3 regions of the Clostridium gelidum genome follow, and region 3 is predicted to be linked to each of the others. Evidence: predicted binding sites of a transcription regulator. Region 3 holds the regulator's gene; each other region holds the start of a gene.

Region 1 (3,293 bases), 1.5 Mb from region 3:
CTTCACCATGATGCTTACCTGTTAATGCTACTAAAGTTTCAGCAAGTCCTATGAATCCTATTCCCCATGTACCTTGCTTTAATATTGGTTCTATTGAATCATCAGGTCCTAAGCCTTCTGAACCTTTCATAAGACCTTGACCTGCAACAAAAGGCAAATCCTTAACTCTTAATTTTATTAACACACTATATCTATGGATTAAAGAATCCTTTGATAATTCTAGTCTTGAATCTAATATCTCAAAAAACTTATTTATATCACCTTTGGCTTGCAATCCTATTCTTGGAAGATTAATAGTTGTAGGTGCTATATTTCCTCTACCCTTACAACCTGGTTCACCATTTATATTTTTCATAAGGTAAGTTCTACATCCCATAGTTGCTGGAACATATCCCTTATCATAATATTCTTTATTAAAATCTGCATCAATGTTCATGAATGTTGGATTCATTCTTTTTGCAGCTACTCTACATGCTAATTTATATAGATAGAAATATGGATCATTTTCTTCTCTGTTAACTCCACATTTAACTCTAAAAATTATGTTTGGAAAAATTGGTTGCTCTCCCTTACCTAATCCTTTTTCATATTCTAAAAGAAAAACTTCACATACTAGTGCAGCGTCTGTACTTTCAGGTAATCCAATATTAATTGAACTAAATGGAACTTGAGATCCAGCTCTTGAATGCATTGTATTAAGATTGTAAACAACGCCTTGCATAGCTTGTTGTACTTTCTTTCTTACTCTTTTTTCAACTAAATCTTCTATCTTTTCTTTAGAAATTTCCAATTCTTCTAATTCTTTTCTGATTTCTTCTCTAGTAGGATTTACGAATATAGCCATATCATTGTCAAAATCCGGGTGAGATTGGCCTCCAAACATATCATTTTGAGTTGATTGTAATAAAATACATGATAATTCAGCAGCTGTTTCTATTCTCCTAGGAGCATTAATTGTTCCATATCCTGTATTAAATCCATTTTCTAGCATTTCTCTGGTTGGTATATGCAAACAATTTACAGTTAGATTATAACTATCTAAATCATGATAATATACATCTCCTGTTTCATGCGCTTTAGATAAATTTTTAGGCATTATAGCCAAAGTATTCCACTTATTTGATTCAGAAGCTATTCTAAGTAATTTTGAACTGAAATTATTTCCTACATTTGCATTATCTCTATCAGTCTCAACACCAATTTGTCTTATAGCTCTCATTAAATCTGATTTTATTTCTCTAACTTTAGTTCTTTCTTGTCTATATCCTGAATAAGCGAATGCTATATCTTTATGACCTTCATCATGTAACGCTTTCTCTACAAAATTTTGTATTTGTTCTACCGTTATGGTTCTTTTATACTCATCTTCAATATAGGTAATTACTTTCTGTACAGTATCTAATACTTGACTTTCTCTTAAATTTAAACCGATTTCAATAGCTGATCCTTTAATTGCTTGAGCTATCTTATCTGAATTAAATTCAACTTCTCTCCCATCCCTTTTCACAACATATAGCATTTTTTCCCCTCCATGACACAATATATAGTGTAGTCACTACTATGATATTATACTGTATTAAGTATTCATTAGCAATGCTTCTAATTTTTTATTTTTAAACCCCTAGATTTTAATTATCACTATTTATGTCTCATTATCTTTCGATTTGTTTCTTTTTTGAGACTTTTATATAGTTGACTTATTATAAATGCTTATTAATATTGTATTTTCCTACACTCCCACTATTTGTCCATTATTTTTTTCACTATTTTATGCTTATTTTTTATTATTTTTACCTAATGAAATTACAATGTTATATGATGCAATAAAATATTTCTATAATCTAATATGTATACTACTATCTCTATATGTAAATAATATTTACATATAGAAAGGAGTTATTTTAATATGAAAGATTTTATATTAGATTCAACCTATAAAGATGCTACTATTGTTAATAGTAATGGCGATATTTTCACTACATCATCTAATAATTTACCTTGCAATCCTATTGCTCACCATACAGTATATTTAAATAATACCAGTTCTAACTATAGCGCTAATCATAATAAAAATTATAAGTTTAACACTTATAATATAATTGACCATTTATAATAGTAAATATAAAATGAACTGACAAAGTGCTTTATATGATCTAATAGGATGAGATTTCTTGCTCGTAAGCCAGTTATTAACTTAGTTAAGTTAGCATGGTGAATGCAATTTTATAAGAAATTAGAAATTATTTATACGCTTTAAATTTCTATAGAAATAAAAAATAGGATTGATGCTTGCTTTTATGCAATCATCAATCCTATTTTTATATTCTATTCCTCTATTTCGATTGCATCTACAGGGCAGCTTTCTTCTGCTTCTTTTGCCGAATCTTCAGAACCATTTGGAACTTCATCAACTATTGCTCCTGCTTTTCCATCATCCTCCATGTCAAAACATTCTGGACATATTGATGGACATAATCCACATGCTATGCAAGTGTCTTTATCTACTTTTGGTTTCATTAATAAATCAATCCTTTCTAATATAAAATTACTAACTTATTATTTCCTAAGAAATATTAAGTTATGTATATGTAACATCATAATTTAGAAATAATATCAAAATAATTATTATCGTTACAACGAGTAACACCTATACTTTTAATATAACCCTTCAAATATTAATGAATATAATGGATTTTCTCTAATATATTCTTCAGCTTTGCCTTCTTCTAGTGCTTCTGTAAATTCAATATCAATTGGAAGTTCTCCTATTAGAGGCAATCCTAGATATTCGGCATTTTCCTCTGAAGATTTCCTGCTAAATACTCTTATTCTTTTATCACAATCTGGGCAGTTTATGTACGCCATATTTTCTACTACACCTTTAATTTTTACACCTATTTTTTGAGCCATAATAACAACTTTCTTAACAATCATCGATACCATATCTTGTGGTGTAGAAACTATTACTATTTCATCAATTGGAAACTCTTGCATTACAGTTAAAGCTATATCTCCAGTACCTGGTGGCATATCTATAAGTAAATAGTCAAGTTCTCCCCAATTAGTTTCTATAAACATTTGTTTTAATACACCTGTAATTACAGGGCCTCTCCATATAACGGGTTCTTCTTCAACTGCAGTTAAAAGGTTCATAGAAATCACCTTTATTCCACTTTCTGTTTCTACAGGTTCAAATCTTACCATATCATTTTCTAACGGAATTATAGTTGCTCTTTTACTATTAACGCCAAAAAACCTCGGCATCGATGGTCCTGTAATATCTGCATCTAAAA
Region 2 (3,293 bases), 1.4 Mb from region 3:
AAAAAATTTAGTTATAAAGAATATAAATAAATTAAAGGAAGATTACAAGATTGCAATTTATTTAATAGATTATGAAGAATTTAGTTATAAAGAAGCCGGAACTATCCTGGAAAAAAATTTAGCTCAAATGAAAATACTTGTTTTTAGAGCACGAAGAAAATTAAAATTGTTAATTGAACAGGAGGAATGTACAAGTGAATGAAAAAGATAAGGAATTTATTGATAATGTTCGGAGGAAAATAAATTATATTGAGCATGTTAGATACGAAGAAGAAAAAATTCAACAGTATAAAAAAACAAATATGAAAAAAAGCATTAAACTAACCTTAGTTTTTAGTATAATTCTATGTATAATCTTAATTCCTGTGTTAATAACTAAGAGTTTTGATATGATTTATGTATTTGTTTTAGGAATTTGCATTTTAGGGTTTTGCTGCTATTATGAAAATTACTCAAAGGAGATCTCACAATGATTTTAAATATTATATGGAAGGAAATAAAATATCAGCTCAAAAATGCAACCTTTTATGGCTTTTTTATAGTAGTTTTACTAATGTTTTTTTCTCAGCTTGGTATTCCAACAAAAAGTGACTTAACATTAACAACACAAAAAGAAAATCATTATAACTATGAAAAAATAACAGATAAAGACAAAGAAATGAAACATATGTATTTATGGCTAGGTAGTGCTTATGAAAAAGGTACTGTTCTAAAATATAAATTCTCATTTGGATATGATGCTAAGTTAAATGATAGTGAAAAAAATTATTTAAAAGCTACTATTGATAAGATTTATATCTTTGACAGTGAAAATAATTTAGAAATAAAAGTTTCATATAATGAATATTTAGATATACTTAAAGATTTGGATAAAAATTTAAATGGCAATACAATTTATGGTAATCCCGAAAAATATGGTCTTGGGTATGAAGAAATATCCTCAGAAAATGCTTTGAAAGCTTATAATGATGTTATGGAAAAAGATAAATTTACTAATGCATATGGAAGGCTTTTTGCTGACTATATGGGTATTACAGCAGGATTCTTTCCCGTATTTTTATCTGCATTTATTTTTGTCAGAGAAAAAAACAAAAAAGATTACGAAAATATATATAGCTCTAAAGTTTCATTTACAAAATATATTCTAGCTAAATATATAGGAATATGTGTTTGCATAATGGGATGTTACTTGATACTCGCAACCTATACTACCTTAGCATATTCAAAATTTGCTTTAGACACTAATTCTGTAATTGATAGAATGGCTATATATAAATACACTTTTGCTTGGATAGGTCCAACTGTACTTTTTGCTACTGCTTTTGGAATACTAATATCTGCAATTTTTAATAATCCAATTTTTGCAATAATAGTTCAATTATTTCTATGTTTCAGCAGTATACAAAATTTAATTGGACAATATGGATTAACCAAATATGTAATAAGGTTTAATGTATTTGGAGAATATGATAACTACCTTATGTGGAAAACTGCAATCATTGAAAATAGAATTTTTTATACTATACTCCCCTTTGCGATTATTTTATTAAGCTCATATATATGGACTAGATTTAGAAAAAGAAACACTTAATTTTGACACTTTAATTATTAAGATCAGATGGCTTTAAGCTATCTGATCTTTAACTAACTCATTAATTATACTTGATTTAAGTATAATTCTATTATCTTAAAGCTATTTAACAATAATATAATCAATTTATTTTATAATATATATTTATTTTTTTGTTATTAGTATATTGGAAATACAACAGGGTATAATCTATATATGGTGTTTCATAAATTTTTATAAGCACAACATATTGTATTTTCTTATAAAATAGTATAGAATAACAATTATCACTTAATAAAATATACTATAATTTGCAATAATAAAAGGAGCTTAAAAGCTTCATAAATTACTTAAAATCAAGCTTGGAGGAATATACATGAATAAAATATTATCAGAAGAATTTTTAAAGGAATATAGAGATATTACTAAATCACCCTTAAGCAATATTGGTGAATTTGTTTATTTAAGAACTTATTCAAGGTATTTAGATGATAAAAAAAGAAGAGAAAATTGGTTTGAAACTGTTCTTAGAACAACTGAATATAATCTTGAACTTGGTATAGATTTTAAAAAGAAACATGGACTATTTATAAATATGAAAGATGAAATCAAAGAAGCTGAATTTCTTTTTGATAATTTATTTAATTTAAGAACTTTTACATCTGGCAGAACTCTTTATATGGGTGGAACTGATATAGTTAAGAAATATCCACTTTCAAATTATAATTGTTGTTTTACTATGATTGAGCAATTTCATGATTTTGTAGATGTATTTTATCTTCTTATGGTTGGTTCTGGTGTTGGAGTTAGAATTGATAAAGACCTAATATCAAATATGCCTAAAGTTAGAAATATCTCTTTAACTGGAGAATACACACAAGATGTTCATAAATATATGCCAAAAGAATATATGGAAGATACAAAACTCACTTTAGATACAAAAGATTCCTCTATAGCTACAATCAAAGTTGGTGATAGTAAAGAGGGTTGGTGCAGCGCACTAGAAATTTACTTTGAATTAATTACGCTCCCAGATTATATTAATATTAAAAAAGTAATAATTGATTATAGTTATGTTAGACCTGAAGGTGAAAGACTAAAAAGATTTGGAGGACGCGCTTCTGGCCACAAATCTCTAAAGAGAATGTTTGAAAAAATTAATAAGGTTTGTAATAATCTTGTAGATGGCTACTTAAAATCAATAGACGTTCTTGATTTGGCTACTATAGTAAGTGAAAATGTTGTATCTGGTGGAGTTAGACGTAGTGCTATGATGATTCTTTGTGATGAAGATGATAAAGATGTTATTAATGCAAAAAGTGAGCTTTACAAAATAGTGGATGGTAATTGGATAGAAAACCAAGATGTTTCTCATCGAAAAATGAGTAATAATTCTGTATTATATAAAGAAACACCATCTTTAGATAAAATAAAGGAAATATTAAATTCCATAAAAATAAATGGTGAACCAGGATTTATTAATGGAACTGAAGCCGCAAAAAGAAAAGATTCTTTTAAGGGTTGTAATCCATGTGGCGAAATTTTACTTAAATCTCATGAATGCTGTAATTTATCTACAAATAATTTAGTAGCTTTTGTAAATGAAAATAATAAACTAGATATTGAACATTTAGATGAAGTATTAAAATTATCTACAAGAGTTGCAATTAGAATGACCTTAGTAACTGTAGAGCTTCCAGAATGGGATAAGGTTATGAAAGAA
Region 3 (3,293 bases):
TTATTTCCTTACAAACATCAAATCCATCTATCCCAGGCAACATTAAATCAAGTAACATTAGACCAGGTTTTTCTGCTTTAGCTATCTTCACTGCATTTATACCATCATTAGCTGTATAAACATCATATCCTGCATTAAGCAAATTAAATTTTAATAATTCAACTATATGTTCCTCATCATCAACTATTAATACTTTTTCTTTAGTCATCTTTTCTTTTCCCCCTTAACGTAATAAAAGAAAACATTCTTCCATAAGAGCCCTGCGACTTCCTATATGAATGTAATTTAATATCCTCACTACAATACGTGCATAAATCCAAGTTATTTATATTAGAATTTTTTACTCCAGCTCTTTTTAAATCATCCATTATACATGCTTCTAAGTTAAGATTATTTTTATCAAATAATTCTTCTTTATTTATTGTATTCTTTTTATCTATAAACTTAAATTTTAGTTCTTCTGAAACTTCATAACAACATTTCTTAATATGTGGACCTATATATGCTTTAATATTACTTTCATTTGCATTAAATTCAAGCTTCATTTTTTCAATAGTTTTAAATGTAATTGATTCAAAAGTTCCTTTCCAGCCACTATGAATTGCAGCCACAACTTGGTTTTCCTCATCAATCAATATAACCGGTACACAGTCTGCAGTAAAAACTCCAATAATAACATCTTTTTCATTTGTTATTATTGCATCACCTTCTTCATCCTTAATACTTTTTTCTTTTGCTGTATATTTCAATATCTTATCACTGTGAATTTGCTTAAGATATATTATATCCTTAACATTAAACTCTTTTTTCAATGAATTAAGTTCTTTTATGCCCTCTTCTGTACTTCTATTAAAACTTCTTTCTTTCTCCGCATTTGTAAATACAATTTGAAATTTCTCATTATCTATTATCATAAAATCATCTTTTTTCTTTAATAAGTTAAAATCTAATTTATTCAATCTAATCCTCCATAAAATTTGTAATACTAAAAATTTCTTATAATTTTCTTAAATAAAACTTCTACTACATTATTTATTATAAAAATACTAATTACTATATATAATTTAATATTAACATTTTATTTAATATTTATCATCTTTATTAACTAAAGTTTAACTTATATATAACATTAGGCACAATCAAGAACCTTCCATGGCAACTTTGGACTTATTATTTATCTTCATGTGCCTTATAAGAAAAAGGATGTTGAAATTTTTTTCAACATCCTTACTAATATGATTATCTCACAAGATTTTTTATTTCTTCTAGAAAAGTATTTATATCCTTAAATTGTCTATAAACAGATGCAAATCTTACATATGATATTTCATCTAAATCTTTAAGTCTAGCCATAACCATTTCTCCTATATCCTTTGTTGGAATTTCCGTAAGCATACTATTAGAAATTGTTTTTTCTATATCATATGCCAGATCTTCTATTTGCTTTCTAGATATAGGTCTTTTTTGGCATGCTATAATTAAGCCATTAATTATTTTTTCTTTATTAAAGTTTTCTCTAGTTAAGTCTTTTTTTATTACTAAAATAGGAAAATCCTCTATCTTTTCATATGTAGTATAACGCTTAGAACATTTTAAACATTCTCTTCTTCTTCTAATTGTTGTGTTATCATCTGTTGATCTAGAATCAACAACCTTACTTTCTTCAAATCCGCAAAATGGACATTTCATACTTTAACTCACCTCATAGCTTTCGTGTATCAAACCCTATAGTTATTATACATACATTTTGGAAATATGGCTATATATTGTTTACAGGTTCTCCATCTTTTGTGTTTACCAATATAACATCAGTTCCTATTTTAATTATATCTTTCCACAAAATTTCTTTTTCGTCTTCTTTTCCAAACCATGTCTTTATTTCTCCAGGCAATATTAATGAAATTATTTTATTATCATCACAGTTTATTTTAAAATCTTTTATAAATCCTATTTTAGTTCCTGTTAATATATCTATTACTTCCATATTTCTCATAGCATTAAGTGAGTGTAGTTCGAGTTCCATAATTATCCCCCATAATTATAATATTATTAATATCTTATTTCTATACATGTTTTCTCATATGCTTTAAAGCTGTTTTTTCTAATCTTGAAACTTGAGCTTGTGAAATTCCAATTTCATCTGCAACTTCCATTTGAGTTCTTCCATTAAAAAATCTTAAATTTAATATTAATTTTTCTCTATCGGTAAGTTTCTTCATGGCCTCTTTTATGGAAATGTTTTCAAGCCAATGTTCATCAGTATTTTTTTGGTCACTTATTTGATCCATTACAAATATAGCATCTCCGCCATCATGATAAATTGGCTCAAATAATGATACAGGATCTTGTATTGCATCTAGCGCAAAAACAACATCTTCTCTTGGCAATTCAAGTTCTTTTGCAATTTGCGATATAGTAGGTTCTTTATTATTATCTTTTATAAACCGCTCTCTCATAATTAAAGCTTTATACGCAATATCCCTTAGAGATCTGCTAACTCTAATAGAATTATTATCTCTTAAATATCTTCTAATTTCTCCAATTATCATTGGAACTGCATAAGTTGAAAATTTAACATTTTGGCCTAAATCAAAATTATCTATTGACTTCATCAATCCTATACAGCCAACTTGAAATAAATCATCAATGTTTTCTCCTCTATTGTTAAACCTTTTAATAACACTAAGTACTAATCTTAAATTTCCCTTTATAAAAGTTTCTCTTGCACTTTTGTCTCCTGCCTTCATCTGTAGAAAAAGTTGCTTTTTTTCTTTTTCTTTAAGTATAGGGAGTTTTGAAGTATTAACGCCACATATTTCTACTTTGTTAATTATCACAAGTATCAACCCCTTCGAAAGTAATAATCCATTGCATTAAACATTATCTCCGATAGGCAATACTTTTATACTTGCAGACAAGCTAAATCATTCTACTTATTTCTTTTTTTAATCTTTTAATTATCTTTTTTTCTAATCTAGATATATACGATTGTGATATTCCAAGCATATCGGCAACTTCTTTTTGTGTCTTTTCCATTGTTCCATTTAATCCAAATCTAAGACGTACTATTTCTTTTTCTCTATCATTTAAACTTTTTAAGGCCATAACTAATAACTGCTTATCAACTTCATCTTCTATTAAATTATAAACCGTATCATTTTCAGTACCCAAGATATCTGATAATAATAGTTCATTTCCATCCCAATCAATATTTAGAGGTTCATAAAATGAAATTTCAGCTTTTATCTTGCTGTTTCTTCTTAAATACATTAATATTTCATTTTCTATACATC

The links. Region 3 encodes NrdR, which represses ribonucleotide reductase genes. Its sites were predicted from a motif close to CACNANATNTNGTG; they were not measured.
Region 1: the regulator NrdR is predicted to act here: its motif matches at 1,536-1,549, upstream of psyc5s11_RS00480 (anaerobic ribonucleoside triphosphate reductase).
Region 2: the regulator NrdR is predicted to act here: its motif matches at 1,812-1,825, upstream of nrdJ (ribonucleoside-triphosphate reductase, adenosylcobalamin-dependent).

What each region holds. Positions count from the first base shown of each region.
Region 1 is NZ_AP024849.1:104,946-108,238, reverse strand. It holds gene psyc5s11_RS00480 (anaerobic ribonucleoside triphosphate reductase) at 1-1,519, opposite strand, end outside; gene psyc5s11_RS00475 (hypothetical protein) at 1,907-2,113, shown strand; gene psyc5s11_RS00470 (ferredoxin) at 2,326-2,517, opposite strand; gene psyc5s11_RS00465 (Mrp/NBP35 family ATP-binding protein) at 2,656-3,293, opposite strand, start outside.
Region 2 is NZ_AP024849.1:3,217,173-3,220,465, forward strand. It holds gene psyc5s11_RS14440 (RNA polymerase sigma factor) at 1-202, shown strand, start outside; gene psyc5s11_RS14445 (hypothetical protein) at 195-473, shown strand; gene psyc5s11_RS14450 (ABC transporter permease) at 470-1,591, shown strand; gene nrdJ (ribonucleoside-triphosphate reductase, adenosylcobalamin-dependent) at 1,947-3,293, shown strand, end outside.
Region 3 is NZ_AP024849.1:4,644,284-4,647,576, forward strand. It holds gene psyc5s11_RS21365 (winged helix-turn-helix domain-containing protein) at 1-208, opposite strand, end outside; gene pgeF (peptidoglycan editing factor PgeF) at 201-914, opposite strand; gene nrdR (transcriptional regulator NrdR) at 1,240-1,689, opposite strand; gene psyc5s11_RS21380 (YlmC/YmxH family sporulation protein) at 1,760-2,023, opposite strand; gene sigG (RNA polymerase sporulation sigma factor SigG) at 2,064-2,837, opposite strand; gene sigE (RNA polymerase sporulation sigma factor SigE) at 2,920-3,293, opposite strand, start outside.